Regions from separate parts of the Stenotrophomonas sp. 78350_Sma genome, predicted to be linked through region 2. Evidence: predicted binding sites of a transcription regulator. Region 2 holds the regulator's gene; the other holds the start of a gene.
The links. The regulator FliA, encoded in region 2, starts transcription of late flagellar genes. The targets are predictions, from matches to a motif close to TAAAGTTTNNCNNNCNNNGGCCGATAA.
Positions count from the first base shown of each region.

Region 1: ACZK4H_RS18810 (methyl-accepting chemotaxis protein) is a predicted target of FliA. The motif match lies at 10,310-10,336, and genes of this name have one in related genera.

Region 1 covers NZ_CM151182.1:4,080,368-4,095,790, reverse strand. Annotated here, with positions in the region: gene ACZK4H_RS18865 (hypothetical protein) at 1-333, shown strand, start outside; gene ACZK4H_RS18860 (hypothetical protein) at 351-713, shown strand; gene ACZK4H_RS18855 (autotransporter domain-containing protein) at 829-4,182, opposite strand; gene ACZK4H_RS18850 (hypothetical protein) at 4,371-4,571, shown strand; gene ACZK4H_RS18845 (VOC family protein) at 4,731-5,081, shown strand; gene ACZK4H_RS18840 (TetR/AcrR family transcriptional regulator) at 5,097-5,726, opposite strand; gene ACZK4H_RS18835 (MFS transporter) at 5,854-7,326, shown strand; gene ACZK4H_RS18830 (KGG domain-containing protein) at 7,337-7,630, opposite strand; gene ACZK4H_RS18825 (MarR family winged helix-turn-helix transcriptional regulator) at 7,828-8,292, opposite strand; gene ACZK4H_RS18820 (S41 family peptidase) at 8,342-9,253, shown strand; gene ACZK4H_RS18815 (NAD-dependent epimerase/dehydratase family protein) at 9,352-10,245, shown strand; gene ACZK4H_RS18810 (methyl-accepting chemotaxis protein) at 10,455-12,986, shown strand; gene ACZK4H_RS18805 (DUF2628 domain-containing protein) at 13,083-13,469, opposite strand; gene ACZK4H_RS18800 (hypothetical protein) at 13,686-13,859, shown strand; gene ACZK4H_RS18795 (TonB-dependent receptor domain-containing protein) at 13,920-15,423, opposite strand, start outside.
Region 2 covers NZ_CM151182.1:2,256,880-2,272,302, reverse strand. Annotated here, with positions in the region: gene ACZK4H_RS10545 (putative bifunctional diguanylate cyclase/phosphodiesterase) at 1-1,623, shown strand, start outside; gene ACZK4H_RS10540 (CocE/NonD family hydrolase) at 1,737-3,983, shown strand; gene flhB (flagellar biosynthesis protein FlhB) at 4,147-5,277, shown strand; gene flhA (flagellar biosynthesis protein FlhA) at 5,322-7,382, shown strand; gene flhF (flagellar biosynthesis GTPase FlhF) at 7,528-9,150, shown strand; gene ACZK4H_RS10520 (MinD/ParA family ATP-binding protein) at 9,137-10,024, shown strand; gene ACZK4H_RS10515 (RNA polymerase sigma factor FliA) at 10,021-10,764, shown strand; gene cheY (chemotaxis response regulator CheY) at 10,822-11,214, shown strand; gene ACZK4H_RS10505 (protein phosphatase CheZ) at 11,214-11,819, shown strand; gene ACZK4H_RS10500 (chemotaxis protein CheA) at 11,822-13,651, shown strand; gene ACZK4H_RS10495 (flagellar motor protein) at 13,754-14,494, shown strand; gene motD (flagellar motor protein MotD) at 14,496-15,423, shown strand, end outside.

The DNA.
Region 1 (15,423 bases), 1.8 Mb from region 2:
AAGGTGTTGTTGGCGCTGATGGCAGTGCTGGGAACTGTCCTGGCCTCAACGGCAAATGCAGAGCCTTACAATCTGGAAGGCCATCGGATCGTATCCGTCGCAACGGGCTGGGGCGGGGAAGGGTTCTACCTCGTGACGCAGGGTGTGCTTCCTGCGGGCTCGGATTGTGGTGGTGGCAATCGCCTCATTCTTCTCAATGATCATCCGATGCAGAGGGAGATGGTGTCGATGCTGCTCATCGCCTGGCAGAACAAGCTGCGTGTCGGGTTGCGTGTCGACGGCTGCATCTCGGGGACAATGCAGCTGAGGGCCGTGACGCTGCCTGATGTCTGAATCCACAGGGGAACTACATGATGATGAATGACGCGACGCCGGGTCTCCGCAGGAGATTGGGAGCGGGGTTGGCCTTGACGTTGGCCTTGTGCCTGTCTGCACCACTGAAGGCGGAGCCCACCAGCGATCAGATGACGATTCTGTCGCTGCGGCCGTACATGGACGGCCCGGCGGGAATTGTGTACGTGCATGTTTCGAGTACGGCTTTCTGCAATACCGATACTTTTGCAATCGACATGTCCCGGCCCGGTGCAAAGGAAGCCTACGCGGCGGCGTTGGCAGCGCTGACATCGGGGAAGAATGTCCGGCTCGAGGCCTTCAACTCCACCGGGTGCAATGGTTGGGCGACCCGGCTCCAGTCGATCTTCATCCACGCGTGATGCTCCACGGATGGATGCAGGACGCGATGATCCAGGGGTATCGCGCATGGTCCTGGGGCGTGGATAAAAAGGGGGCGGCCCTGAGGCCGCCCCAAACCGTCAAGAGAACACGCGTCTAGAAACGAACCGACCAGCGCACGTTGGCGCTGTGGTCGCGGCTTTCACTGCCGTACTGGCCGCTGTAACCCAGCTCCAGCTGCTGGCGCGGAGTCAGCCACGCCGACAGGCCCAGCTCGGCCACCACGGCACTGTCGGCAATCGGGGCGCCTTCGACCGAGAAGGTGGTGCCGCTGTTGGCGAAGGCGAGGTTGCCCACTTGGCTGCGGTCGCCCGAGGCGCGGCGATAGCCCACGCCACCACGCAGGTGCAGCCAGCTGTCCTGCTGGAACGATGCCTTCAGGCCCTTGTCGAAGCGCAGGCCAGCGGTGGCGACCGTGGTGCCGGTGTCATCTACCTTGCCGTGCAGGGCGGCTGCACCACCGCGCTCATTGATCTGCTTCAGGTCCACCTCCACGCGTGCGACCTGCAGGTAGGGTTCCAGCCCGGCCTCCGGGCTGCCAAAGCGGTAGCCGGCTTCGATGAAGGCCTGGCGGGTATGCGCGTTGTAGCGTGCGCTCAGGCTGTCGCTGAACCCTGCGAAGTCGACATCGCGGGTGCTCTTCACCTTGTGCTTGCTCCAGGCGACGCCGCCACGGAGGCCGAAGCCGCCCCAGTTGTGACTGGCATATGCACCGAAGTGGGTGTTGTCGATCTTCGACTTGGCACGACGCGCCTGCTGCTTGACGTCGGTGCGGCCGGTGCCAGCCAGCACGCCGACCTGCCAGCCGGAGAACTCGCGGTCGATACCGACCAGCAGGCCATTGCTGTTGGCGTCGGTGCGGGCGGTGTTGCTGTTGCCGTCCAGCTTGCTGTTGCCGCCCAGAGCCTGCACCCAGGCGCCGGTGGCGTCGCCCGCATCGGCTCCCGGCGCGACTGCACCTGCACGGCGGGACATCGCGGCATCGCGTACGTAGCGGCTGCCTTCCACCAGTGCGAGCGGCGTGGCTGCGTGCAGTTCGCCGCTGAGGCCGTCGAGTACGCCGCCGACCTGCTGCGGGAACAGCTGGGTCAGCGGCTTGGGCAAGCCCTGGTTGATTGCCAGCAGGTCCGCCGCAGCGGCCACAGCGCGCTGGTTCGGTGTAGTGGCGGCGCTGGCCAGCGAGGCACCGCGTGCCACGTCGATGCGGGTGCCATTGGCCCCGTAGGCGAGGCTGAACTGCAGGAACGGCGAGAACGCGCTGAAGTCGGTTTTCGCGAACTGGCCGTTGATGCCACCGTCGGCGCGGATGAAGTTGAACTGCTCGCCGAGATAATAGATGCCCGGTTCCGGCAACGCGACCAGGGTACCGCCGAGGGTGGCGGTACCGGTCACGTGCAATTGGTCGCTGCGCCCGCCAGGCGCGAGTTCGGCGGCGTAGACGCCGGTCGCGCCCTGCACGTAGTTGCCGTTGATGGTCAGCGTGCCGATCGAATTGCCGGGGGCGATGGTGCCGTCCACTCGGGTGCTGCCCAACGTGCCGATACCCTTCAGCAGGCCGTTGCCACCGACCGTGGTGGTGCCGCCGGTCTGCATGCCATTGAAGGACACCACGCCGCCGTTGATGGTCATGTTGCTGTCCTTCAGCACGCCGTTGGCGCTGACCGTGCTGACGCCACCCGTGGTGGTGAGTGCGGTGGAGACCAGGCTGCCGTTGAGCAGGAACTGGCCGCCTTGCACATCGACCGCGGAGGTGAGGGTGTTGCTGCCGTTCAACTCCAGCGTACCCTCACGCAGCACCGCGCCGTTGAAGCTGTTGTCGCCGCTCAGGCGCAGCCAGCCGATGCCGGACTTGGTCAGTTTGCCAGGGCCGCCGATGTCATTGGTCCAGTCGTCCCAGGCATCGCCTTCCCACACCTTCAGGCCGCCGGCCTTCTGGTTCATCTCTACGTTGGTATCCACGCGCAGCGAGCCATAGCCCTCGATGGCCCTGCGCAGGTCAACCATGCCCCAGCCATAGATCGGGTCGACGCCAGCGGCACCGAGATCGCGCGCGGTAGTCAGCAGGACGTCGCGCACCTGGGCGTTGTCCAGATAGGGGAAGCGCTCGATCAACAGGCCGAGTGCGCCGGTGATATGGGGGGCAGCCATGGAAGTGCCGGTCTTCCGGCCGTAGTCGTACGTGGGATTCTGGCTGTCGATGAGAAGGCGGACGTAGTCTGCGGTCTTCTCCAGCCGTCCCTGGATGTCACCGGAAACGATGGTGCTGAGGATTGCCGTTCCCGGTGCGGAAATACACCAGTTGGCGGCAGCGCCGCAGATGCTCGAGCCTGCGTTGATCACGTAGTCGGTTTCGCCATTGGCTGCATTGGGCTGGCGAACGTTGGCGACGGCCAGCCAGTAAGGCTCGATCTCCGGCTTCCAGCGCGGCAAGGCCGCGGTGATACCCGCGACGGCGCCGCTGCCATTGCCGGCCGACCAGACCTGGATCAACTGCGAAGCAGGGGCGTTCGCACTGTCTTTGTAGATGCTTCCGTATACGTCGTAGCCGGCACCGATGCGTGCGTACTGGGCATCCAGTGCGGCCACGGTCATGTTCCGGGTGGAGATGCCCCAGCTGTGATTGATGGCACGCACGCCTTGCGCCTGCAGCTGCGCGTACATGTCCAGCCTTGCAGCACCATCGGGGTCCGTCCGTTCCACAGCTTCAGGCAGGTAGCCTCCGCCCGTCTGAGGCTTCCACTCGTAGTAAGTGTCACCAAACACGCGAGCGGTCGTCAGATCGGCACCGAAGGCGACGCCGTGCATCCCTGTGCCATTGCGGTTGGCGCCAATGGTTCCGAGCACATGCGTGCCGTGGTCGGCATAGCGGAAACCCCATTCACGGCCTGCGGCAATGATGGTGGCCTGCAGGGAAGCCGGCACGCCCGCGCCGAGCGTGTAGTAGTTGATTCCCGGTCGATCACCCTGTGTCTGGCTGCACGCACCGGTACCGCCGACGGTTCCCGGTGACGCACAGTTCGGGCCGATGGTGATGCTGGAGGTGTTGCGGCCGGCGAATTCGGGGTGAGCCAGTGCCGAGCCGGTGTCGAACAGCGCCAGGCGCACGCCCTTGCCGGTCAGGCCGCGGGCATACGCGTAGTCGGCGCCCATCGCACCCAGTCCCCAGTCGGCGTTGAATTCATCGCTGCGCCAGCTGGCGGCATCGCCCGGATTGCCGAGCAGGGCGGGCGATGCCGCTGGCGTGGTGGCCGTAGGTGCTGCAGGCGCGCTGACGTCGGGCTGTGCCCAGGCCGCCTGCAGCTGGCGCTGTTGCTGCCATGCGTCGAGCGCTTCGCTGGCCATGGCGGGCGATGCAGCGGCAAGCAACAGGGCGCTGGACACGGCCAGGGCGAGGCGGCTGTGCAGCGGGGAGCGGGAGTGGGACGAACGGCCGTGCAGCGGGTGATTCATCGGGCAACTTCCTTGATGGACGGACAACAAGGCCGTTAACGCCAATCCGTGGCGATATCCCCCATGAATGTGAAAGGAAAATTGTGAACGGGTTAAGTGTGCGTGACAGTGGGCTTCACTTCGTCTCCCCATGTCCTCGCTAACGTGGGCCGGCCTGGGCTCACCAGGCTTATCAAGGAGTGATGGCGATGCGTGTTATCAGGAAGGTGATTGCAGTGGCGGTATTCGCGTTGGCGTGTACCGGTTCGGTGGCGGTGGCTGGGCCAGTCGAGCCCTGTGACCAGCCCTGCTGGCGGGCTTATCAGATGTGCCTGGCCAGTGGCACCGATGCCGGTGAATGCCAACAGGCGTACAACACCTGCGTGGTCGATCTGTGCATGGGCGTGTGAGTCGCGCCGTTTGAGCCGTACGTGGAGCCCCGTCATCGACGGGGCTCTTCTGTTTCAGCGATCGCCTCAGATGGCGATGCGGGCGTCTGGTGGGCTGAGCCCGCTTGCGGGCCATGCACGCAGCAGCGAGGATGGGAAATCGCACCGGAGCCGCTGCACATGGCCGTCAAACGTATTGTCGCCAACATCGCCACGCCTGACCCGGCGCGTGCCGCAGCGTTCTATGGCGGACTGCTGGGCATGCCGGTGGTGATGGATCATGGCTGGATCGTCACCCATGGCGGGCAGGGCAGTGCGCTGGCGCAGGTGAGCTTTGCCAGCGAAGGGGGTTCCGGCACCGCGGTGCCCGACCTGTCGATTGAAGTGGACGACCTGCAGCAGGTGCTGGACCGCATGCACGCGGCCGGCATCCCGCTGGAGTATGGCCCGGCCGACGAGCCCTGGGGCGTGCGTCGCTTCTTCGTCCGCGACCCGTTCGGGCGGCTGTTGAACATTCTCGCCCACACCTGAGCGGGGAGCGTTGCTTCAGCGGCGTCTGCCGCCGCGCGCCGGAGCTGCGGGAACACCGACCATGCGCAGGCAATCCGCTTCCACGGCTTCGATGAACGCATCGGCATCCTGTGCCGGCGTGGCGATCAGGTCGTCGGTGGCGCCGTGCACGCCGGCATAGATCAGCGAGGCGGTGACCTGCGGCGCTGGAAGCTGCCACAGTCCAGCGGCGTTGCCCGCCTCGAGGATGCCCAGCAATTGCTGCTGGATCGCATTGCGCTCGGCGTTGCCGCGCTGGTGGTGGTGATGGTTGGCGTACACCACGTCATGCAACGCGTGGGTGCGCACGTAGATCTCGATGTTGGCGCGGATCCAGGCGCGCAGGCGCGCTGCGCCATCACCGGCAGGGTGCTGCTGCACGGCCCGCTCGACCTCTTCCATGAACTGCCGCGTGTAGCGCTGCGCCAGCGCCTGCAGGATCTCGGTGCGTGAGGCGAAATAGGTATAGAAGGTGCCCTTGGCCACGTCGGCCGCTGCGACGATGTCGCTGATGGTGGTGGCGTCCACACCCTGCGACAGGAACAACGCCTGGGCGGCGTCCATCAGTTCCTCCTGGCGGGTTTCGGCGGGCTTGGTGCGAGGCCTGGCGACAGCTGGGGTCTGCATGGTGGGCGGTATCCGGGTGTGACGGCCGCCATTCTAGCTGCCTCTTCACACTGACTGACCGTCGGTCATTGACCGACGGTCAGTCAATCGCTAGGATGCGCGCACATCCTCCCCCCGGGATCCACGCATGAAACGCCTCCAACGGCCCGCCCTGGTGCTGGCGGCCTACCTCGGTACGTTCCTCGCTTCGCTGGACATCAGCATCGTCAACGTGGCACTGCCAACCCTGCAGCAGGCGCTGCAGACCGACATGGCAGGCCTGCAGTGGGTGATCAACGCCTACGCGATCGCACTATCGGCGCTGATGCTGTCAGCCGGTCCGTTGGGGGATCGCTACGGTCATCGGCGGATGTGGCTGCTGAGCGTCGCCACCTTCATCATGGGCTCGCTGCTGTGCGCCTGCGCCAAGGATCTTTCGACCCTGGTCGCCGGACGCGCGGTGCAGGGCGTGGCAGGTGCGCTGTTGATTCCCAGTGCGATGCCGATCCTGAGTCACGCATTTCCCGATCCAGGCCAGCGCGCGCGCGTGATCGGTGGCTGGTCCGCCTTCAGCGCGCTGGCGTTGGTGCTCGGCCCGTTGCTGGGCGGTGCGCTGGTGCAGCGCGCCGGTTGGCCCAGCATCTTCCTGATCAACCTGCCTTTGGGGCTGCTGGCGCTTGCGCTTGGCGCCTGGGGCATTGCCGAACGACGCCACCCGCAGCACGCCGCACTGGATCCGGCCGGGCAGCTGCTCAGCATCGTTGCGCTGGGCGCGCTGTGCTATGGCCTGATCGCGATCGGCGAGCATGGCCTGCTGGCCCCGGTGACGCTTCTGGCGCTGGGCGCCGCAACTGCCGGGCTGATCCTGTTCGGCATCGTCGAGCGGCGGGTGGCACGCCCACTGCTGCCGCTGGACCTGTTTGCCGACCGCCGCTTCGGCATGCTCAACCTGGCCTCGTTCGTGCTGGGCTTCACTGCCTATGCGAGCCTGTTTTTCCTGTCGCTGTTCTTCCAGCAGGCGCAGGGACATGGTGCCGCGCTGGCGGGCTCACAGCTGGCTCCCCAGTTCCTGTTGATGGGTGTTGTCTCGCTGTTGTTCGGTCGTCTGGTCGCCCACCTCGGCCTGCACGCCGCGCTGGTGCTGGGCTACACCCTGGCCGGGGTGGCGCTGTGCGTGATGGCCACGTTCGAACCGGCTACTTCGCGCGCTTATGCCAGCGCCGTGCTGATGCTGCTTGGCATTGGAATGGGGCTGGCAGTGCCGGCGACCGGCATGGCAGTCATGGCCAACGCACCGGCCGAACGCGCAGGTATTGCCTCAGCCACGATGAACGCGCTGCGCCAGGCAGGCATGAGCCTGGGCATCGCGTTGCTGGGCAGCCTGATGGGCCAGCGTGCCGTACAGCAGTTCACCGCTTGCGCGCAGGCCGCAGGGCAGCAGCGGCTTGTTGCGCAGGCGCGTGAACTCGTCCTGCACCCAGGCTCGATGCATGCCACGCCGCAGGTGCTGACGTGGTACCGCAATGCGATGGCCAGCGGGTTCGGTTGGGCGATGGCGGCGGCGGGTGCGCTGGCCCTGCTTGTGGCGCTTGGGCTGTATCGGCAGCGCGCCCCGGCCTGACCGCGCGGGGTCACCGCTGCTGGGGGTGTGGATCCTCTGCACCGTGCTCGATCTGCTGCTGTTGCTGGCGTGCATTGGCGTGGCGTGCGTGCCCACCTTCGCGTCCGATCGCGGCCATGTGCTGCCGGTCGCGGCTGATCGCTTCGCCGCCCTTGCGGCCTGCAGCACGCGCTTCGTCAGGGCTGAATTCGTGCGCATTGCCGGAGGCATGTGCCGCGCGCCCGCCCTTGGCGGCGATCGCGCGCTGTTTGTCCTGGTCCATCGAGGCGAAGCCCCGGTTGGAGCGGTGATTCTGGTCGGTCATGGGACGTCTCCTGCTGCAGGGTCGGCGCCGTCGTCAACGGCAGCGCCCATGCTTGGCCAACGCGTGCTAAGTCCAGGTCGCCATCCTCGCCGTGGCCTTCACGCCATGTGCGCACGCGGTCGATGACGTGGCCATTCAGGCGAACGCAGCGGGAGTTGCCGTCCTCGAAGAGGCGACACATCGGCGACGGCGCAGTGTCAGCGCCGGCGGGCGTCGCGCAGTCGTTGCGCGAATGGCCGCTGCTCCAGAACCTGCAGAGCCTCGCGCAGCACCTGTTCCAGCGACTGGCCGAGATCCGCATCGAGGCTGCGTGCGGCGCGTGCGGTGGCCTGCCATTGCGCCTGCAGCACCGGCAGTGCCTGCAGTGCGTGCGGGCTCAGCTGCAGGATGCGCTCGCGGCTGTCTTCGCCGATGACGGCGTGCAGCCAGCCGTCGCGCACCATCGCGGCCACCGTCTGGCTGAGTGCCGAATGGCTGAGTCCGCAGGCCAGCGCCAGATCCTTGATGCGGCAGGGGCCCTGCGCCATCAGCGTGTGCAGCACGGGGGTGTAGCGCGGCCGGAAGTCCAGCTGCAGGTCGCGATAGGCCTGCTCGACCGCCGGGTCGAGCTGATCGAGCAGGGCGCGCAGCAGGGTGCCCAGGCTGGCAAGTTGGAGATCCATGCCCACAATGATATATAAGCGCTTACATATCATCAATGCGGGGGCAGTCATGGTGGTTTCGTGGATGCTGGGCACGCTGCTGGCAGCGTCCTGCCCGGGCCAGGACACAGTGCTGCAGGCGGCGGCTGCGGCAATAGAGGCGCACTACCTGGACGTGGCCGAAGGCGCACGCATCGCCGATGCGGTGCGTGGCTGGTCCACCCAGCAGCGCTATGTGGACAGCTGCACGGACCCGAAGGGCTTCAGTGCGCGCCTGAACCAGGATCTGGACGTGTTCGACGGCCACTTCCATGTGGAACGGGTGGAGGCCGGCGCCGGCCAGGACGATTGGCTGATGGCCTGGCGTGCGGATGCACGCAGCAATGGTGCGGGCGTGCGCGAGGTGCGGGTGCTGGAAGGCAATCTCGGTTACCTGCGCCTGAGCACCTTCTATCCGCTCGATCTGGCAAGGCCCAGGCTGGCGGCAGCGTTCACCCTGCTGGCCGACACCCAGGGTCTGGTGCTGGATCTGCGCCAGAACGGGGGCGGTGATGATGGCAGCGCCGACCTGCTGGTGCGGACCCTGCTGGAGCCAGGTGTCACTGCAGTGCAGGCGCTGGAGCAACGTGGCCGGCGTACCCCGGTGCCGCTGCCGCCAGCGAGCCTTCCGCTGTACCTGAAGCCGCTGGTGATACTGATCGACCGCCGCACCGGCTCGGCGGCCGAGTTCGTCGCGTATTCGCTGCAGGCCCTGGGACGTGCGCGCATCGTCGGCGGCCGCAGTGGTGGTGCCGCACATATGTTCGATGATCCTGTGCTGCTGCCCGATGGCTATCAGATCAGCATTCCGGATCGGCAACCGATCAATCTGCGCACCGGTGAAAACTGGGAACGGACCGGTGTCGCGCCTGACGTGGCAGGCGGCGACGACCCGCTGTTCATCGCGCGCCAACTGCTGGCTCCGCCGAAGTCGTCAAGATGAACGCACGGTTGCGCGGTTGTCCTATCGCAGATGCGCCGTTGCATGCCTAGAATCGAAGCATCCCGGTAGTTCCCGGGCGCTTCGAGTGAATGGACTCAATGAAGATTCTGTTGACCGGCAGTTCCGGGCGGATCGGGCGCGCGATCTTCGGCGCGTTGGCGGCTGCCCATGAAGTGGTTGGTCTGGACCGCAGCCCGTTCGCCACCACGCGCATCATTGCCGATGTCACCGATCATCAAGCCGTCGTGCGCGCGGTGCAGGGCGTCGACGCGGTCATCCATACCGCAGCCCTGCATGCGCCGCACGTTGGCCTGGTACCGGACGCGGTGTTCCAGCAGATCAATGTGGACGCGACTGCGCACCTGCTGCAGGCGGCGCGGGAGGCAGGTGCACGGCGGTTCGTGTTGACCAGTACCACCGCGCTGTACGGCCACGCAGTGGTGGCAGGAGGATGCCGCTGGATCGATGAGGATACCGAGCCGTTGCCGCGAACGATCTATCACCGCAGCAAGCTGCAGGCCGAGGCCCTGGCTGAAGCTGCGGCCGCACCGGACTTCGGCGTGCGCGTGCTGCGGATGGGGCGCTGCTTCCCGGAGCCGCCGGAACGGATGGCGATGTTCCGGTTGCATCGTGGGATCGACGCCCGTGACGTGGCCAGTGCCCATGCCGCGCTGCTGCTGGATGAGGGGCCGGCCTTCGCCCGCTACATCGCCTGCGCAGCGACCCCGTTCCGGCGCGAGGATTGCCTGGAACTGGCCACCCAGCCACGCAACGTACTGGCCCGGCGCGTACCGCAGCTGCTGGCCGAGTTCGAGCGCCGTGGCTGGCCGTTGCCGCTGAGCGTCGACCGCGTCTATGACAGCGCCCGCATTCGCAGGGAGCTGGGATGGCAGCCGCGTTTCGGGCCGGACGCTGTGCTGCAGCAGTACGCCGCAGGCAGCATCGAGGTGTTGCCGCGCGCGGAGTGGATCAAGGATCGGGTGGCCGAATAGGGGGCGCCGGGGCGGGTTCCTGTCCCGTCCCTGAGTGCATTCAGGAATGTGTCGTGCGGTCGCCTCAACCTCGTTGGCAGGCGGCCGCTAACCCGGTGCGCTTCCTGCGCCGGGCGGGTCCCGGCGGCCGGTGGCCTGCGCGATGGATCGCGCGCCTGCGCGGTGCCCTCGCGGTGCCGGTCGTCCTGAACTGCCTTGCGGACCCCTCCATGCCTTCTTCCCGTTCCGCCGCTGCCCGCCGTCCGGGCAGCATCGCCCACAAGCTGATGCTGGGCACCGCCGTCATCGCGCTGCTGTGCTTCGGCCTGACGGCGTTCCTGATCTATCGCCAGGCCAGTGCCAGCCTGATCGATGCCTCGCGCCAGACCATGACCAGCGAGGCCAACGCCGAAGCGCGCCAGGTCGCCGCCGACCTGGGCACGGCGTTCGCCAGCAACGATGCCATGGTCGAAGCCGTGCTCGCCCAGCGTGCGCGGGGGGACGTGCCTGATCGCGCCAGCCTGGCGGCCGTGCTCGGTGAGCAGCTGCGTACCCACCCGGAATGGCTGGGCAAGAGCACCATGTGGGAGGCCGATACCTTCGATGGCAAGGATGCCGAATTCGCCAATACCGAGATGCACGATGCCAGCGGCCGCTACATGAGCTACTGGGCCTGGCATGACGGCAAGCCACAGCAGTCGACCATGACCGACTACACCGAAGCCGCCGACGGTTCGGCCGACTGGTACGTGGTGCCCAGCCGCGACAAGCTGCCCAAGGTCAGTGAACCCTATGCCTACGACATCGCCGGCCAGCAGGTGCTGATGAGCACGTTGAGCTCGCCGATCATCGAAAACGGCACGTTCCTCGGTGTATTCACCGTCGACTTCTCGCTGGCGGCGCTGCAGAAGCACCTTGCCACGCTGAAGCCGATGGGCGCAGGTCGCGTCGAACTGCTCTCACCGAACGGCGTGGTGCTCGCCTCGGCGAACGCTGCCGAGATCGGCAAGCCGCGCAGCGATGCATTGACCCGCAGCATGCTGGCCGACATCGCCGCCGACCGCAGGTTCGAGGCTTTCACCCCGGACGCGGCCGGCAATGTGCGCGTGTACGTGCCGCTGCGCGTAGGCAATGCCCCGCAGCGCTTCGCACTGGGCGTGGTGATGCCGCATGCGGTGATCGTCGCCGAGGCGCGCCAGCTGCTGTGGCTGACGTTGCTGGTTGGCGTGGTGGCCGCGCTGACCCTCAGCGCAGGCGTCTACGTGCTGCTGCGCCGCCTGGCGATCCGCCCGTTGGCCGAAGCGGTGCGAGTGGCGGGTGACGTTGCCGCCGGCAAGCTCGACAGCACCTTGCCTGCGCGCAGCAACGATGAAGTGGGCCGCCTGCTGGAGGCGATGCAGGGCATGCGCGGACAGCTGCAGGCGGTGATGGCCGCGCAGGCGGAAATGGCGCGCCGCCACGATGCCGGCGAGCTGAGCTACCGCATGGACGCTACTGCCTTCCCCGGCGAGTACGGCCGCATGGTGGCCGACAGCAACCAGCTGGTGGCCTCCAGCAATGCGGTCACCCAGCGCCTGGTCGAGGTGATGCAGCGTTACGCGGTGGGTGACCTCAGCGTGGACATGGAAGCGCTGCCGGGCGAGAAGGCGGTGTTCACCGCTGCAATGGCCACCACCAAGATCAACCTGGCCGCGATCAACGAGCAGATCCAGCAGCTGGCTGCCGCCGCGGCGGCCGGCGACTTCGCCGTACGCGGCGATGCCGAGCGCTTCGACCACGATTTCCGCCGCATGGTGGAGACCCTCAACATCATGATGCAGGTCAGCGATCACAACCTGGCCGAGCTGTCGACGCTGCTTCGCGCGATTGCCGCCGGCGACCTCAGCGCACGCATGCGTGGTGATTTCCATGGCGTGTTCGCGGTGATGCGCGACGATGCCAACAGCACCGTGCAGCAGTTGACCCAGATTGTCGGGCAGATCCAGCAGTCGGCCGCCAGCATCCGCCTGGCGGCGGGAGAGATCGCTGCGGGCAACAGCGATCTCTCGCGTCGTACCGAGCAGCAGGCCGCCAACCTGGAAGAGACTGCCGCTTCGATGGAGGAGCTGACCTCCACCGTGCGCCAGAACGCCGACCACGCGCTGCAGGCCAATACCCTCGCCGGTTCCGCCGCTGGCGTTGCCAGCGAGGGCGGGGAGGTGGTCAACCAGGTGGTGCAGACCATGGAGCAGATCGAGGCATCGTCGCAGCGCATCGCCGAGATCATTTCGGTGATCGACGGCATCGCCTTCCAGACCAACATCCTGGCGTTGAACGCGGCGGTGGAAGCGGCGCGGGCAGGTGAGCAGGGCCGTGGCTTCGCTGTGGTCGCCAGCGAGGTGCGCGCGCTGGCGCAACGCTCGGCGGGCGCAGCGAAGGAGATCAAGGAACTGATCGACGCATCGGTGGCGCAGGTCGGTGCCGGTGCGCAGCTGGTGCACGGTGCGGGCCGTACCATGCAGGCCATCGTCGGCCAGGTGGGACGGGTCAACGAGATCATGGCCGAGATCTCGGCCGCGTCGCGCGAACAGTCCGCCGGCATCGAACAGGTCAACCAGACCGTGGTGCAGATGGATGAGACCACCCAGCAGAATGCCGCACTGGTGGAAGAAGCCAGTGCCGCCGCGCGTGCGATGGAAGAACAGGCCGAGCAGCTGGCCGTGGCGGTCTCGCGCTTCCGCCTGCAGGCCGAGCCGATGGCCACGGCACGCCGCGCGGCCTGACGCTGGCCGGAGTGCACATGAAGACGCCCGGCCAAGGCCGGGCGTCGTCGTTTCTGCTCGTCGTTGTGCCGGTCGGGGCCGGCCGCTGCCGCGGTTCTAGAACATGCCTTCGAAGGGGTTCCAGCTGGCGCGGCCCTTCACCTGTTCCAGGTAGTAGCTGTAGTTGGTGCTGGAAGCGACCAGGAAGTTCATGGCGATGAACACGGCACGGGCCACGATGTCGGGCAGGAACAGGGTCACGGCGGCCAGCGCGATGTTGATGCCGATCACCACCAGCGCCTTGCGCCACATGCCCAGGATGAACAGGTAGATGGCGCCGAAGAAGAAGGCGAAGAAGTTGATGTTGACCTTCAGGCGGTCGCCGAAGGACAGCGCCTTCCAGGCCTGCTTGAAGCCTGGTTCCTTGGGCGCGCCGTGCTGCTGGAAGAAGTTGAAGCGGAACTGCCACTTCGGGCTGAAGCGGGAGAGGTCGACTGCGTTCATTGACGTACACGTCCTTGTGGGAAAACGATTACATGATACCGGCCGGCCGGTTCAGGTATCCACCCTGCAGCGTCAAAAATGTGACGCTCAGTGCGTTATGGCCCTGCGGCCAGGGGGCGCACCGTCACCCACCCGCCTTGTTTTTAGGATAGGGTGCGCAGTTCCGCTACCGCACCGGCTGAATCCGTGCGGTGGCGGGATGTCCATGGAGGTTGCATGACCACACCTGCTACACCGGAAAACGCACCGGGACCGGTGCTCCTGCCGACACCTGAAGTGGTGCAGGCACAACAGCTGCTCGCACGCCAGCAACTGGCGGTGGCGATGGACCGTGCACGCACGGCCGCTACGCAGAGCGCGGCGCCCGCCGCCGCACTGGAAAGCGAGTAACCCGCAACACCGCCGATCGCGCTGGCCCGTCGCCAGCGCGATCGTGGCGGACGCTCCTGGTCAGAACCGCGCGGTCATGCTGAAGAAGTAGCTGCGCCCGGCCACGAAATAGTCGGTGGAGCCTTCCGCATACAGCTTCTTGTCGGCCAGGTTGCTGACACCGCCACGCAGGGTCAGCACCTCGTTGACGTTCCAGGCCGCGGTCAGGTCATACAGCGTGTAGGCCTTGAGGAAGGTCGTCGCCGTGCCGGTCTGCTTGCCGGTGTACTGCGCCGACAGGCTGCTTGAGAACACCGTGTTGGGCGTCCAGTCCAGCGACGAGTAGCCCGAGAACTCCGGGGTATCGATCAGGTTGCGGCCGGTGGTCAGGTTCTTGGCTTCCTTCATCCAGGTCGCCGAGGTGCGCCAGCGCCAGTGCTCGCCGAAGCGGAAATTGAGGTTGCCTTCCATGCCGCTGGTGCGTGCGCGCTGCACGTTGCTCATGCGCGTCCACCAGATGCCGTTGAACCTGCCCAGCGGTGCGTACTCGATCTTGTTCCTGAAATCGGTATGGAAGTAGGTCAGGCCGGCATCGACCAGGTCGTTGTCGAAGCTGACGCCGATCTCGCGGTTGGTGCTGGTTTCCGGGTCGAGGTCCGGGTTGCCGGCCATGTAGCAGCCGCCGCGGGTATAGCCCAGCGGGATCAGCGAGGTGCAGCCACGGCCACCGGACTGGGTGGCGGCGGTGGCCGAATTCTCGGTCAGGCTGGGCGCGCGGAAGCCCTTGGAAACACCACCTCGGATGGTCCATTGCTCGGCCGGATGCCAGACCAGGTAGGCTCGCGGGCTGACGTGGCCGCCGAACTTCTCATGGTGGTCCAGGCGCGCGCCCAGGGTCAGCGCCAGGGTGCGGTGCAGCTTCAGCTCGTCTTCGACGAACAGGGCCCAGGTATCCACTTCCAGATCGGAGCCGCTGACGGCATTGCCGGCATAGTCGATCGGCGCGCGGCCGATGGTGTCGGTGTTGGTCAGCTCCTGGCGCTTCCATTGGCCACCCACGGCGAACTGGTGTTCAACACCGAGGGTGAATGGCGTGGTCAGGCTGCCTTCGATGATCGTATCGGTCGCCTCGGAGCGGCCGGTGGCGCCGATGTCGTTCTTGTATTCGGTCCAGTACGCGCTGATCTTCGAGTTACCGAAGCTCCACTTGCCATCGTGGTTGAGCGCCAGCGAGCTGCGCTTGAGTTCGCTGGCACCCCAGGCGCCTTCGTCCTGCTTTTCCAGCGAGGCGTCGATGAAGGCCTGCTGCACGCCATGGCCGGCTTCCAGCGACAGTTCCTGCGCGTCGCTCAGTTTCCACTGCAGCAGCGCGTCGACATTGCGGTCCTTCTCGCCGGCGTAGGCGTTGCCGTAGACACCACCGTTGGACTGGTCCGAGTCGCGGCGCATGCTGTTGGCACCGATGCGCAGGCCGAAGCGTTCGCCGAGCGGGCCGGAGAAGGTGGCGCCGATCTGCTGGGTGTCACCGCGCTTGTCATCGCCGGGGCGGGTATAGCTGTGCGTCGCGCTGCCGTTCCATTCATCG
Region 2 (15,423 bases):
GTCGGCGACCGGCTCGCGGCCGCCGGCCTGCTCGGGCTGGCCATCGTCGGCATGCACTACACCGGCATGGCCGCCGCACGCTTTCCGGAAGGCAGCATCTGTGGCGCGGCGGTCGGCGATGGCCTGCAGAGCGAATGGCTGGCCATGCTGGTGGTGATGCTGACCGTCGCAATCCTGGCCGTGGTGCTGGTGGTGTCGTGGCTGGACCAGCGGGTCGAGGCCCAGCTGCTGCGCCTGCGCAACTCGATGTTGAGCACGTCGCTGACCGACGCGCAGCAGGAGCTGACCCAGGCTGCACTGCATGATCCGCTCACCCGCCTGCCGAACCGCCTGCTGCTGCAGCGGCGCATCGTGCAGGCGCTGGCCGAGGCCGAACAGGGCGGCAGCCGTTTCGCAGTGATGTTCATGGATCTTGACGGCTTCAAGCAGGTCAACGATGCCTATGGCCACCAGGCCGGCGACGCGCTGCTGGTGGCGGTGGCCGAGCGCACCCGCCAGCTGCTGCGCCCCCACGACATGCTGGCCCGCCTGGGCGGCGATGAGTTCGTGCTGGTGGTACGCATCGAGCACGACGAGGATCTGCCTACCCTCGCCCGGCGCATCCTGCAGGCGGTCGGCAGTGGACCGCTGCTGCCGGACAACGAACTGCAGGTCACCGCCAGCATCGGTGTGGCGATCTGCCCCGACCACGCCGCCAGCGAGCGGCAGCTGATGGCGTTTGCCGACGCGGCGATGTACCAGGCCAAGGAATCCGGACGCAACGCCTTCGTGCTGTTCGCCGACTGGATGAACGACAGTGCCGAGCAGCAGTTCCGGCTGCTGGCCGACCTGCGCCGGGCGATCGGCAGCGACCAGTTGTTCCTGAACTTCCAGCCCAAGATCCGTGTGGCGACACAGAAGGTGGCCGGCGCCGAGGCGCTGATCCGCTGGCGGCATCCGGAACATGGCCTGATTCCGCCCGATCGATTCATCCGCCTGGCCGAGCGCAGCGGTGCGATCAACGAGATCGGGCGCTGGGCGCTGGACCAGGCCTGCCAGCAGCTGCGGCGTTGGCACGACGCCGGGCATGAAGGCTGGTCGATGTCGGTGAACCTGTCGCCGGTGCAGTTCAGCTCGCCACACCTGCTGCAGGACGTGCGCACGGTGATCGAGCGCCACAACATCGCGCCACGGCACCTGGTGCTGGAAATCACCGAAAGCACGGTGATGCGCGATACCGACACCAGCCTGCGCCTGCTGCAGGCACTGTCGGCACTGGGCGTAGGCATTTCCATCGACGACTTCGGTACCGGCTATTCCAGCCTGCTGTACCTGAAGCGGCTGCCGGCCACCGAGATCAAGATCGACCACGCCTTCGTGCGCGACCTGGAGCACAGCGCCGAGGACGTGGTGATCGTCTCGGCGATCGTGGCGCTGGGCCACGCGCTGGACATGGACATCGTCGCCGAAGGCGTGGAGACCGCCGCCCAGCGCGCCTACCTGGAGCGCCTGGGCTGCGACTACCTGCAGGGCTACCTGCTCGGCCGCCCGGTCGATGCGGCGCGCTTCATGCAGTTGCACGACCTGCCGCGGCCGCGTGTGGAACTGGCGCAGAGCCCGCCGCGGCAACACCCGCCCGGCTGACATCGGGGCGCGCACCCGCCGGGCATGGCCCGGCGCTACCATTGAGTGTCGATCCCCGGTAGATCCACGCCATGCGTGGATGAGCCGTTCCTCCGTCATCCAAGGAAGCGTCCGTGGCCCTACGCACCACCCTTGCTGGCCTGTTGCTGGCCCTTGCTGTTGGCCACGCCGCCGCCGCTGATCTGCCCTGGTCATTGCCAGCCGATGCTTCCCCGGCCCAGGTCGACGCCGCCCTGCAGGCCCTCGGCAAGGGCGTGTTGAAGTCCCCCAGCCTGACCGATGCACAGCGCGGCCACGCGCTGCTGGCGGTGGGCCAGACGGCCGAAGCGCGGCAATCGATCCAGCAGGCACGCGCATCGCTGGCAAGCGACGGTGACACCGCGGCGGTGCAGCGCTGGGTGCCGATGCTGCTGCTCGCCACCGCCGGCGAGCGGGACACAGCCGCCTATGCGCGTGCCTTCCACGGCGCCTTCGCTGCACTCGACGACGTTGCCGCGGTGCAGGCCGATGCCGCGCTCTCGGTCGAGCCAGCCCCGGTGCGCGCCCAGCTGGAGCAGGCCATCGCGGCGCAGGCGGGTGCCGCGACCATCGGCGAGGCCGTCGCACTGGACCTGCTGCGCCTGCGGGCGGTACTGCGCGCACAGACGCTGGCCGCCGCACTGGCCCCTCCGCTGGTTGCGGCGGAAGAACAGCGCCGCTTCGCCATCGACGATGCGTTGCGCATCCCCGCCGGCGATGGCGTCGTGCTGTCGGCGCAGCTGGCCCGTCCTCGCGCCGCATCGGCAGCTCTGCCGACAGCCATGCTGTTCACCATCTACACCGATCCACCGAAGAACCGGCTGAAGATGCTGCTGGCTGCCGCGCATGGCTATGCGGGCATCGTGGTGGACGCCCGCGGCAAGGGCCAGGGTATCGGCACCATCGCCCCCTACGAGCACGACGGCAACGATGCCACCGCGGCGATCGACTGGATCAGCCGCCAGCCGTGGAGCGATGGCCGCGTGGCGATGTACGGCGGCAGCTACGAGGGCTTCACCGCCTGGGCTGCGGCGCGCCACCACCATCCTGCATTGAAGACCATCGTGCCCTACGTTGCCGCCATCCCCGGCCAGGGCCTGCCGATGGAGAACAACGTCTTCCTGAGCGCCAACTATGGCTGGGCGTTCTACGTGGCCAATGGCCCGATGCTGGACAAGGCTACCTACGCGCAGAACCGCCGCTGGTCCCAACTCGGCCGACGCTGGTATGCCTCCGGCCGCCCCTACCGGCAGATCGACCAGGTCGATGGCACACCCAACCCATGGTTGCAGCGCTGGCTGGCCCACCCGTCCTACGATGCCTACTGGCAGGCGATGGTCCCGCATGGCAACCAGTTCAACGACATCCGCATACCGGTGCTGACCATCACCGGCTACTACGACGATGGCCAGATCTCGGCACTGCAGTACTTCAAGGACCACCTGCAGCACCGTCCCGACACCGACCATGCCCTGCTGATCGGCCCCTACGACCATGGCGGCGCGCAGTCGGCGCTCAAGCCGATGCAGCTGCGTGAATATGAGCTGGACCCTGTCGCACAGTTCGACACGCCCGCACTGACCTTCCAATGGCTGGACCATGTGCTGCGCGGTGCACCGCGACCGGCGCTGGTGCCCGACCGTGTGAACTATCAGCTGATGGGCGCCAACACGTGGGGTCATGCGGCAACGCTGGAGGCCGCGGCCGGCGATCACCGCCGCTACCACCTCTCCGCCGACCAGGCATCGTCCGATGGTTACCACCGGCTGCAGGAACAGCCACCGGTAGCGGGCCAGCTGCAGCAGACCGTGGACCTGGCCGACCGCAATGAAATGCGGCATGGCTATTACCCGTTCCCGATCATCGCCGCGCGGGACGAGGTGGATACCGCGCTGTCCTTCGTCTCCGCCCCGTTCACCCGTCCCATGGACATGGTTGGCAGCTTCTCCGGCGACCTGAAGGTCCGGATCAACAAGCGGGATTTCGATTTCACCGTCACCCTGTACGAGTTGCGCGCCGATGGACGTCGGATGCAGCTGTCCTACTACATGGGCCGGGCCAGCCATGTACGCGACCCGACAACGCGCCAGCTGCTGCAACCCGGGCAATGGACCCGCCTGCCCTTCGACCGCACGCGCATGGTCGCCCGCCGCCTGGCTGCAGGCAGCCGCCTGCTGGTGAAGGTGGATGTGCTGAAGGACGCCATGCACCAGGTGAACCACGGCACCGGCCGCGATGTCAGCGACGAGAGCGTGGCCGATGCGGGTGAGCCGCTGCGGGTGGACTGGCACAGCGACAGCATGGTGTCGATTCCGCTGCAGCCGGTGACGCCGGACGGATGATTGCGCCGGGCACGGCCCGGCGCCACCCGTGCCGCCGCCCGCCATCACGGAACGGTTCTTGCGGCACCCTCCTGCAGATCCACGCCATGCGTGGATGCGCCACCCGCCATGCGTGGAACGGTTCTTGCACGCACCCCGGCATCCCCTGCCGTAGTGCCCCGTGATGTCCGAGAACGAATCCGCCGGCGAAAAGACCGAACAACCTACCGAAAAACGCCTGCGCGACGCCCGTGAACAGGGCAACCTGCCGCGCTCGCGCGAGCTCGGCACGGCCGCCGTGTTCGGCGCCGGCGTGCTGGCGGTAATGGCGATGAGCGGCTCGATCGGCCGTGGTGCCGCGGCCTGGATGAAGCAGGCGCTGAGCCCGGAACAGAGCCTGCGGCAGAACCCGAAGGAACTGTTCGGCCACTTCGGCGACCTGCTGCTGCAGTTCATGCTGGTGATCGCGCCGCTGGTGCTGGTCTGCCTGCTGGCCAGCTTCGTCGCACCGCTGGCGATGGGTGGCCTGCGCTGGTCGCAGAAAGCGATGCTGCCGGACTTCAACCGCATGAACCCGATGAGCGGGCTCAAGCGCCTGTACGGCCCGGAGGCCATCGCCGAGTTCACCAAGTCGCTGCTGCGCGTGGCCTTCGTCGGCGTCGCCGCCGGGCTGGTGGTCTGGACCGGCTTCGACACCCTGCGCGGGCTGATCCACCACCCACTGGAAACGGCCATCACCGACGGCCTCGGCTTCACCCTGCGGCTGCTGCTGGCCACTGCCGGCGCCATGCTGGTACTGGCCGCCATCGACGCGCCTTACCAGCGCTGGAACTGGATGCGCAAGCTGAAGATGACCCGTGAAGAGCTGCGCCGGGAAATGAAGGAAAGCGAAGGCAGCCCGGAGGTGAAGGGCCGCATCCGCCAGCTGCAGCAGCAGATGGCCAACCGCCGGATGATGGAAGCAGTGCCCACCGCCGACGTGGTGGTGGTCAACCCCACCCACTACGCGGTGGCCCTGAAGTACGAAGGCGGGGCCATGAACGCCCCGACCGTGGTCGCCCTGGGCGTGGACGAGACCGCCCTGCGCATCCGTGAAGTGGCCGACGGCAACAAGGTCGCGATTGTCTCTGCCCCGCCTTTGGCACGCGCCTTGTATCGGGAAGGCCAACTCGGAAAGGAAATCCCCGTGAGACTGTATTCGGCCGTCGCCCAGGTCCTGTCCTACGTCTACCAGCTGCGCGCCTGGCGCACTGGCCCGATGCCGGACGCCCCGCACATCCAGGTGGATGAATTCGGCAAGGGAGGCCGCCCGTGAGCGCCCAGCCCTCCACCGGATTCAACACCCGCCGCGCCCTGGAAATGATCCGCCAGGGCCTTGGCGCGCCGCTGATCGTGCTGGCCCTGCTGGCCATGGTCGTGGTGCCGCTGGCCGCGCCGGTGCTCGACGCGCTGTTCACCTTCAACATCGCCATCTCGCTGATGGTGCTGCTGGCGGTGGTCTACGTGAAGCGCCCGCTGGATTTCACCATCTTCCCGATCGTGCTGCTGATCACCACCATGCTGCGGCTGGCGCTGAACGTCGCCTCCACCCGCGTGATCCTGCTCAACGGCCAGAACGGCCACGACGCCGCGGGCAAGGTCATCGCCGCCTTCGGCGAATTCGTGATCGGCGGCAACTACGCGGTCGGCATCGTGGTGTTCGCGATCCTGACCATCATCAACTTCGTGGTGATCACCAAGGGTGCCGGCCGCGTCTCTGAAGTGACCGCGCGCTTCATCCTGGACGCCATGCCCGGCAAGCAGATGGCGATCGACGCCGACCTCAACGCCGGTTTGCTGACGCGTGAAGAAGCCAAGCTGCGCCGCGAGGAAGTCCGCGAGGAAGCCGACTTCTACGGCGCGATGGACGGTGCCAGCAAATTCATCCGCGGCGACGCCATCGCCGGCATCCTGATCCTGTTCATCAACATGCTCGGCGGCCTGGCCGTGGGCGTGCTGCAGCATGGCATGCCGTTCGGCGAGGCCGCTGCCACCTACACCCTGCTGTCGATCGGTGACGGCCTGGTGGCGCAGCTGCCGGCCCTGCTGGTCTCCAGCGCCGTGGCCATGCTGGTCACCCGCGCCTCGCGTTCGCAGGACATGGCCCAGGCCATGACCGGCCAGGTGTTCGGCCAGTACCGGGCGCTGGCGATCACCGCCGGCATCATCGGCGTGGTCGGCCTGGTGCCGGGCATGCCCAACGTCGCTTTCCTGACGCTGTCCGCGATCCTCGGCTTCATCGCCTGGAAGGTCTATCGCAAGGGCAAGGCTCCGGCCGCCGACGCCGCGGCCGGCGGCACCGATGCCGCCGCACTCAATGCGCTGGGCCGCCCGGCCGCGCCGGCACCGACCGCCGAACTGAGCTGGGACGAGCTGCGCCCGGTCGATCCGCTGGGCCTGGAGGTCGGCTACCGGCTGATCCCGCTGGTGGACAGCAACCAGGGGGGCGAACTGATGGCGCGCATCAAGGGCGTGCGCCGCAAGCTGACCCAGGACGTTGGCTTCCTGATTCCCTCGGTGCACATCCGCGACAACCTGGAACTGCCGGCCAACGGCTACCGCGTGCTGGTGCATGGCGTGCCAGTGGCCACCGCCGAGATCCACCCGGACCGCGAACTGGCGCTGGACCCCGGCAGTGCCCTCGGCGCGCTGGAAGGCATCGCCGGCAAGGACCCCGCGTTCGGCCTGGATGCCACCTGGATCCAGCCGCACCAGCGTGCCCAGGCCGAGACGCTGGGCTACACCGTGGTCGACCCGGCCACGGTGGTCGCTACCCACCTCTCGCACCTGATCCGCGAACACGCGCCGGAACTGCTCGGCCACGAGGAAGTGCAGCACCTGCTGGCCAACCTGGCCAAGAGCGCGCCCAAGCTCGTCGAAGATCTGACGCCGAAGGCGCTGCCGCTGTCGGCGGTGGTGCGCGTGCTGCAGAACCTGCTGGTGGAGCGCATTCCGATCCGCCAGCTGCGCAAGATCGCCGAGGCACTGGTCGAACACGCGCCCAGCAGCCAGGACCCGGCGGTGCTGACCGCTGCCGTGCGCACCGCACTGGGCCGCTTCATCGTGCAGGAGATCGCCGGAATGTCGGCGGAGCTGCCGGTGTTCACCCTCAACCCGCAATTGGAACGTGTCTTGCAGGAGTCCACGCAGGGCAACGGCGCCGCGCTGGAACCCGGACTCGCGGAGCGACTGCACCAGAGCCTGGCCGAATGTGTCAGCAAGCAGGAAGCGCGAAACGAGCCGGCGGTCGTGCTGGTACCGGGCCCGGTGCGCGCCGCGCTGGCGCGCCTGGTCCGCCACAGCGTTCCGTCGCTGTCGGTCCTGGCCTACAGCGAGGTGCCGGAGGACAAGCGCCTGAAGCTGGTCGGAACGATCAGCTGACGCCGCCCGCCGATGCGCCAGAAAACAGACACCACTTTCGAACCAACGCAACAGACAGATACCAAGGGGAACCCGCACCGTGCAGACCACCGACCACCCGAGTTCTCCGACCGCCACCCCGCCGTCTTCGTCCCGTGACCACAGCATGAAAATCAAACGATTCGTCGCCGCCGACATGCGCTCGGCCATGAACCTGGTGCGCAAGGAACATGGTCCTGACGCCGTGATCCTGTCCAACCGCCGGATCGAGGAAGGCATCGAGATCGTCGCCGCCGCCAACTACGACGAGAGCGCCGTGCAGCGTGCACTGGAAGCCTCGCGTCGTGACGTCGCTCCTCCGCCGGCACCCAAGCCGCGTACCGCCGCCGATGCTGTGATCGCTGCGGTGACCCGCCGCCGCAGCGCTGCCCCGGCGCCGGAGCCGGTGGCCGCCACCACCTCGGCCGTGGCCGCCCTCGCCCGTGCGGCCGTGGGTGCCACCGGCCGCACCCTGGACAGCGCCGACGAGATCGTGCCGACCCGCGGCAGCACCGGCTTCGCAGCCACCCTGGCGCGCGCCGCCGTCAACGAACCGGCGCTGCCCGAACAGATCTTCGCCCCGTTCGCCGAGGCCATCGTCGCACCGGGCCCGGCCGTCACCGCTTCGGCCAACCGCGCCCGCTTCCAGATCGACCCGCCGCACGACACGCATCACGAAAGCGTGCCCCCCGCCGTGCAGCCGCCGCCGCTGCCGGGCGCTGCCATGGCCGATGTCCAGCCTGACATCGCCGCCAGCGAACCGGCAGCGCTCGAAGCCGTCGCCGAAGCCAGTCCGGCCCCCGTGCTGGCCCCGGCACCGACGCTGACCGTGGTCGCCCAGGACGACGCCGAGATCCGCCAGCTGCGCCAGGAAGTGGCCGGCATGCGCCAGGTGATCGAGCGCGAGATGAACCGCTTCACCGACGAGCGCCTGCGCGGCTGCCCGGTACGCGCCACCGCGCTGGACCTGATGGACGAGTACGGCTTTGATGCCGGCCTGGCCCGCGACGTGGCCATGCAGATTCCGCTGGAGACCGAAGCCCACCGTGGTCGCGGCCTGATGCTGGGGCTGATCTCGCGCAAGCTGCCGATCGCCCCGGTCGACCCGCTGGAAGAAGGCGGCGTGATCGCCCTGGTCGGCCCGACTGGCGCCGGCAAGACCACCACCATCGCCAAGCTGGCCTCGCGCTTCGCCGAGAAACACGCGCCGCGTGACGTCGCCCTGGTGACCACCGACACCACCCGCATCGGCGCCCGCGAGCAGCTGTACGGCTACGGCCGCCAGCTCGGCATCGCCGTGCACGAAGCCAACAGCGGCACCGACCTGGACCAGCTGCTGGAACGCCTGAAGGACTACAAGCTGGTGCTGATCGACACCGCCGGGCTGGGCCCGCGCGACCGCGCACTGGCCGCCCAGCTGCAGTGGCTGCGCGCCGCCCGCCAGGTGCGCACCCTGCTGGTGCTGCCGGCCAACACCAGCTTCGGCGACATGGACGAGGTGGTCCGCCGCTTCGGCGCCGCCAACCTGCAGGGCCTGGTGCTGAGCAAGCTGGACGAGACCGGCCGCTTCGGCAACGCCCTGTCGGTGGCCGTGGACCACGCCCTGCCGATCACCTGGGTGACCGATGGCCAGGACGTTCCGGACGACCTGCACCGGGCCAGTGCAGCCAATCTTGTACTTCGCCTTGAAGATTTGCGCCGAGCGGCCGATATGCCCTGCAACCCGGAGTTGAACCATGCCGTCGCGTGAGTACGCCAAGCTGACCAAGACCTTCCCGCTGTCGGCGACCCGCAGCGAGCCGCTCGGCCCTGTGCGCACCATTGCCGTGACCGGCGGCAAGGGCGGCGTGGGCAAGACGAATGTGTCCGCGAACCTGGCCGTGGCACTGGCCGGCATGGGCAAGCGCACGCTGCTGCTGGACGCCGACCTTGGCCTGGCCAACATCGACGTGATCCTGGGGCTGAACCCCACCTTTACGCTGGCCGACCTGGTCGCCGGTCGCTGCTCGCTGGACGACGTCATCGTCGAAGGCCCGAACGGCGTGCTGGTGGTGCCGGCCGCATCCGGCCGCCGGCACATGGCCGAGCTGGCCCCGGCCGAGCACGTCGGCCTGGTCAACGTGTTCTCCGAGCTGGAACGTGAACTGGACATCATGGTGGTCGACACCGCCGCGGGCATCACCGACGGCGTACTGACCTTCTGCCAGGCCGCGCAGGACACCGTGGTGGTGGTCTGTGACGAACCGGCTTCGATCACCGACGCCTATGCGCTGATCAAGGTGCTCTCGCGCGAGCGCGGCGTGGACCGCATCCAGGTGGTGGCCAACATGGTCCGCGACCCGAACGAGGGCCGCGTGCTGTACGAAAAGCTGACCCGCGTCTGCGAGAAGTTCCTCGCCGATGTCTCGCTGAACTACCTGGGCTGCGTGCCGCAGGATGACTGGCTGCGCCTGTCGGTGCAGCGCCAGCAGCCGGTGGTGAAGGCCTATCCGTCCAGCCCGGCCGCGCTGGCGATCACCGAGATCGCGCGCCGCACCGCACGCTGGCAGGCGCCGACCGAACCGCGTGGCGGCGTCGAGTTCTTCCTCGAGCGCATCCTCAAGCAGCGCGGGGTGGCCGCATGAAAGGCGCAGCCCAGTACCGGGAGGTCCAGCGCTCGGCGGCCAACGAGGTCATCGCCCAGCACTCGGACCTGGTGCGGCGCATCGCCCACCACCTGGCTGCGCGGTTGCCGGCCAGCGTTGAAGTGGACGACCTGATCCAGGCCGGCATGATGGGCCTGATCGAAGCCTCGCGCAGCTACGACGCCGACCAGGGCGCCTCGTTCGAAACCTATGCCTCGATCCGCATCCGCGGTTCGATGATCGACGAGATCCGCCGTGGCGACTGGGTGCCGCGCTCGGTGCACCGGCGTGCCCGCGATGCCGCCGCCACCATCCGCCGCCTGGAACAGAGCAGTGGCCGCGCCGCCAGCGCCACCGAAGTGGCCGCCGCGATGGAGATGCCGCTGCCCGAATACCTGCGGTTGATGGAAGACGCCGCACGCGGCCAGGTGCTGAGCCTGGAGTCGCGCATCGAGGACCAGGGCGAGCTGGACACCGTCGCCCAGGGCGGCCCGACCCCGCAGCAGGTGCTGGAGCGCGGCGAGTTCGGCCGCGAACTGGGCAAGGCCATCGGCCACCTGCCCGAGCGCGAACAGCTGGTGCTCTCGCTCTATTACGAGCAGGAACTGAACCTGAAGGAGATCGGCGCGGTGCTCGGCGTGAGCGAGTCGCGGGTCTGCCAGATCCACGGCCAGGCGGTACTGCGCCTGCGTGGCCGATTGAAAATCTTCGAGGCCGCCGACGCCGGCCTGGAAGAATGAACATGCCCGAGGCGGCTGCCCCCGGCCGCCCGGAATGAACAACAAAGGAACTCTGCTTTGAACAAGAACATGCGCATCCTGATCGTCGACGACTTCTCGACCATGCGTCGAATCGTCAAGAACCTGCTGGGCGATCTGGGCTTCACCAACACCGCCGAAGCCGAGGACGGGCATGCCGCGCTGTCGCTGCTGCAGAGCCAGCCGTTCGATTTCGTGGTCACCGACTGGAACATGCCGGTGATGACCGGCATCGAACTGCTGAAGGCGATCCGCGCCGATGCCAAGCTGAAGACCCTGCCGGTGCTGATGGTCACCGCCGAAGCCAAGCGCGAGCAGATCATCGAAGCCGCCCAGAACGGCGTGAACGGCTACATCATCAAGCCGTTCACCGCGCAGACGCTGGAAGAGAAGCTCGGCAAGATCTTCGAACGCCTGGCGGCCAGCGCCTGATGGATACCACGGTCGACAAGAACGCCCTCGCCCTGCGCCTGCAGGAAGCCCTGGACGCCCTGGAGTCCGGTGACGAAGCCGCCTGGCGGCAACGCATCGACGGACTGGTCGCGCTGCGTACGCAGCCGATGATGAGCGGCCTCTCGCGGCTGGCCCGCGAGCTGGGACAGGCACTGGGTGAACTGCCGACCGTACCCAGCGAGGCCGGTGAGCTGGACGACGCCTGCGCACGCCTTGACCACGTGGTGGCGATGACCGAACAGGCCACGCACCGCACCCTGGACCTGGCCGAGGAATGCCGCAGCCTGACCGAACAGCTGCGCGCCGAAGGCCTGCAGCCGGGCCAGGACACGCAGCTCGAGCGCATCCGCCACAACCTGACCGAGATCGCCCTGACCCAGAGCTACCAGGACCTGACCGGGCAGATCATCCGTCGCGTGGTCGGCATCGTCCGCCGCGTGCACGAGGGCTTTGGCGCACTTGGCCTGCCGCCGGAACAGCATCGCACCGATCCGGAACTGGCCGGGCCGGCACTGAAGGGACTGGACCGCCACGCGGTCTCGCAGAACGACGCCGACGACCTGTTGTCGGATCTGGGGCTGTAAGCATGAGCGCGGTATCCGACGACATCACTGCCGATTTCATCATCGAGGCCCAGGAAATCCTGGATCGCCTGGGCGAACAGCTGGTGTCGCTGGAGCAGGCACCGCAGGACACCGAGCAACTCAACGCGGTGTTCCGCGGCTACCACACGCTCAAGGGCGGCGCCGGCTTCCTTGGCGTCACCGCCATGGTCGAGCTGTGCCACGCCGCTGAAGAAGCCCTGGGCATCGCGCGTGCCGGGCAGGCGGTACTGCAGGCCCACCACTTCGACGCCGCCCAGCAGTCGCTGGACTACCTGCAGTCGATGCTGGACGCCGTGTCCTCCGGTACCGAGCCGGGCTATGCGCCGCCGGACCTGATCGCGCAGTTCGACATGCACGGTGGCACTACCGCGCCGGTCGCTGCGGCCGCGCCTGCGGCAGGCGGCAGCGATCTGATCACCGACGACGAATTCGAGGCCCTGCTCGATCAGCTGCACGGCGGCAACGCGCCGACCGCGGTCGCGCCAGCGAAGAAGGCCGACGACGGCCTGATCAGCGAAGACGAGTTCGAAGCCCTGCTGGACCAGCTGCACGGCGGTGCTGCGCCAGGCGCGAAGCCTGCTGCCGCCATCGCGGCGGCACCCGCCGCAGCACCGCGCCCGGCACCTGTCCCGGCGCCCGCAGCCAAGCCAGCGGCCAAGCCGATGGCCGAGGCCGAGCACACCGTGCGCGTGGACACCAAGCGCCTGGATGCGATCGTCAACCTGATCGGCGAACTGGTGCTTTCCCGCAACCGCCTGAAGACCCTCCGTGCACGCCTGCGCGACGAGGAGCTGGATCGCGCCGTATCGACGCTGGACATCGCCACTGCGCGCCTGCAGTCGGCGGTGATGCGTACCCGCATGCAGCCGGTGGGCAAAGTGTTCTCGCGCTTCCCCAAGGTCGCCCGCGACGTCGCCCGCTCGCTGAAGAAGGAAGTGGACCTTGAGCTGGTCGGTGCCGAGACCGAGCTCGACCGCAACCTGGTCGAAGCGCTGGCCGACCCGCTGGTGCACCTGGTCCGCAACGCCATCGACCACGGCGTGGAAATGCCCGATCTGCGTGAAGCACAGGGCAAGCCGCGGATGGGCCATGTGCGCCTGTCCGCCCAGCAGGAAGGTGACTACGTCAGCATCGAGGTGCAGGACGATGGCGCCGGCATCGACCCCGAGAAGCTGCGTGCCAAGGCGCGCGAGAAGGGCCTGATCGACCCGGAGGCCGCTGCCCGCCTGAGCAGCGAGGAATGCCTGCATCTCGTGTTCCTGCCCGGCTTCTCGACCAAGCAGCAGGTCACCGATATTTCCGGTCGTGGCGTGGGCATGGACGTGGTGCAGTCGCGCATCCGCGAACTGAGCGGCCAGATCCAGATCCAGTCGGAGCTGGGCCGTGGCAGCCGCTTCCTGATCCGCGTGCCGCTCACCCTCGCGATCCTGCCGACCCTGCTGGTGCAGGCCGGCGAGGACGTCTACGCGCTACCGCTGGCACGCGTGATGGAAGTGCTTCACGCGCCGCGCACCTCGCTGGGCTGGTTCGATGGCCGCGCCGTGCTCGATCGCCGCTCGCACACCCTGCCGCTGGTCGACCTGCGCCAGTGGCTGGATGTGACGCCCGCCGCGTCGACCCTGCTGACCATCGTGGTGCTGCAGGCCGGTGAAGCGCGCTTCGGACTGGTCGTGGACCAGGTGCGCGGGCGCGAGGAAGTGGTCATCAAGCCACTACCCAAAGCCCTGCGCGGCCTGCGCGGTTATGCCGGTGCAACCTTGATCGGCGATGGTCGCATGGCACTGATCCTGGACGTGGACGGCATACGCTGAAACCCCGCCGGGCATGGCCCAGCGACCCGAAAACTGTGACTACCGTCTGTACGCGCTCTCCCGGTGTCTCAAGTCCCATTCATACAAGCCGATACCGGAACCATGGATAGACTCAGCCTCATTGGACTCTTTCTCGCCCTGGCCTCGCTGGTCGGTGGCAGCATCCTCAAGGGCGCCGGCCTGGCGTCGTTGTGGTCGCCTGCGGCGTTCGTGATCGTCATCGTCGGCACCGTCGCCGCGATCCTGCTGCATACCTCGCCGGCGGTGTTCAAGCATGCCTTCAAGATCGTGCGCTGGGTCGTGCGCCCGCCACACAGTGATCGCCGCGAACTGATCCAGCAGATCGTCGAGTGGAGCAACATCGCCCGTCGCCAGGGCCTGCTGGGCCTGGAATCGCAGGTGGAAGCGCAGCAGGACCCGTTCCTGCGCAAGGGCCTGCAGCTGCTGGTGGACGGCGTTGAACCCGAATCGATGCGTCACATGCTGGAGATCGAACTGGGCAGCCAGGAACACCAGGACCAGGCCGGCGCCAAGGTCTTCGAAGCGATGGGCATCTACGCACCCACGCTGGGCATCATCGGTGCGGTCCTCGGCCTCATTGCCGTGATGAAGAACCTGGCCGACCCGAGCAAGCTGGGCCATGGCATCGCCGCTGCGTTCACCGCCACCATCTACGGCATCGCCTCGGCCAACCTGTTGTTCCTGCCGATCGCGGCCAAGCTCAAGAGTGTGATCTCGCACAACACCCGCGATCGCGAGATGGTCATCGAAGGCCTGATCTCGATCGCCCAGGGCGAGAACCCGCGCAACATCGAAACCAACCTCTCCGGCTTCCTGCACTGACATGGCCCGCCGCAAGCACCACGAAGAGCACGCCAACCATGAAGCATGGGCGATCCCCTATGCCGACCTGATGACGCTGCTGCTCGCCTTCTTCGTGGTCATGTACGCGATCTCCTCGGTCAACGAGGGCAAGTACCGGATCATGGCCGACGCGCTCACCGATGCCTTTGGTGGTGCGCCGCGCACGATCAACCCGGTGCAGGTCGGCAACAAGCAGGTGCAGGGCGGCGGCTGGGACAGCCCGTCGGTGATCAAGTCCGGCACCAAGGTCGGCCCGTCCGCGCCGGCACCCTCGCACGACCCGACCCTGCTGCCGTCGATGGCCTCGCAGATGCGCATGCCTGTTTCGGTGCACAACCAGGAACAGATCGCCCGTGCCGAGCGCCAGCTCAACAGCATCGCCGACCGCCTCACCGCCGCGCTGGCGCCACTGATCGACCGCGGCATGATCAGCGTGCGCCGCACCGAACTGTGGATCGAAGTGGAGATCAACAGCGACATCCTGTTCCCCACCGGCTCGGCCGCGCTGGACGTGCATGCACGACAGACGCTGGCCAGCCTGGCCGAGGTGCTGCGTGACGTGCCCAACAGCGTGCGCGTGGAAGGCCATACCGACAACGTGCCGATCGCCACCGCCACCTTCCCGTCGAACTGGGAGCTGTCGGCTGGACGCGCAGCCAGCGTGGTGCACCTGTTCGCCGACCAGGGCGTGCAGCCGTCGCGACTGGCAATGGTCGGCTATGGCCAGTTCCGTCCGCGCGAAGAGAACGACAGCGCGCAGGGGCGGAACCGCAACCGCCGGGTGATGGTCATCATCCTGGCCGACACCTCGCATTCGGTGGATCCACTTGGCCAGCGCCTCAATGCGGCCACCGGCGCCGCCGACAACAGCGCCACCGAACAAGCCGCCGCAACTCCGGCTGCCGCCC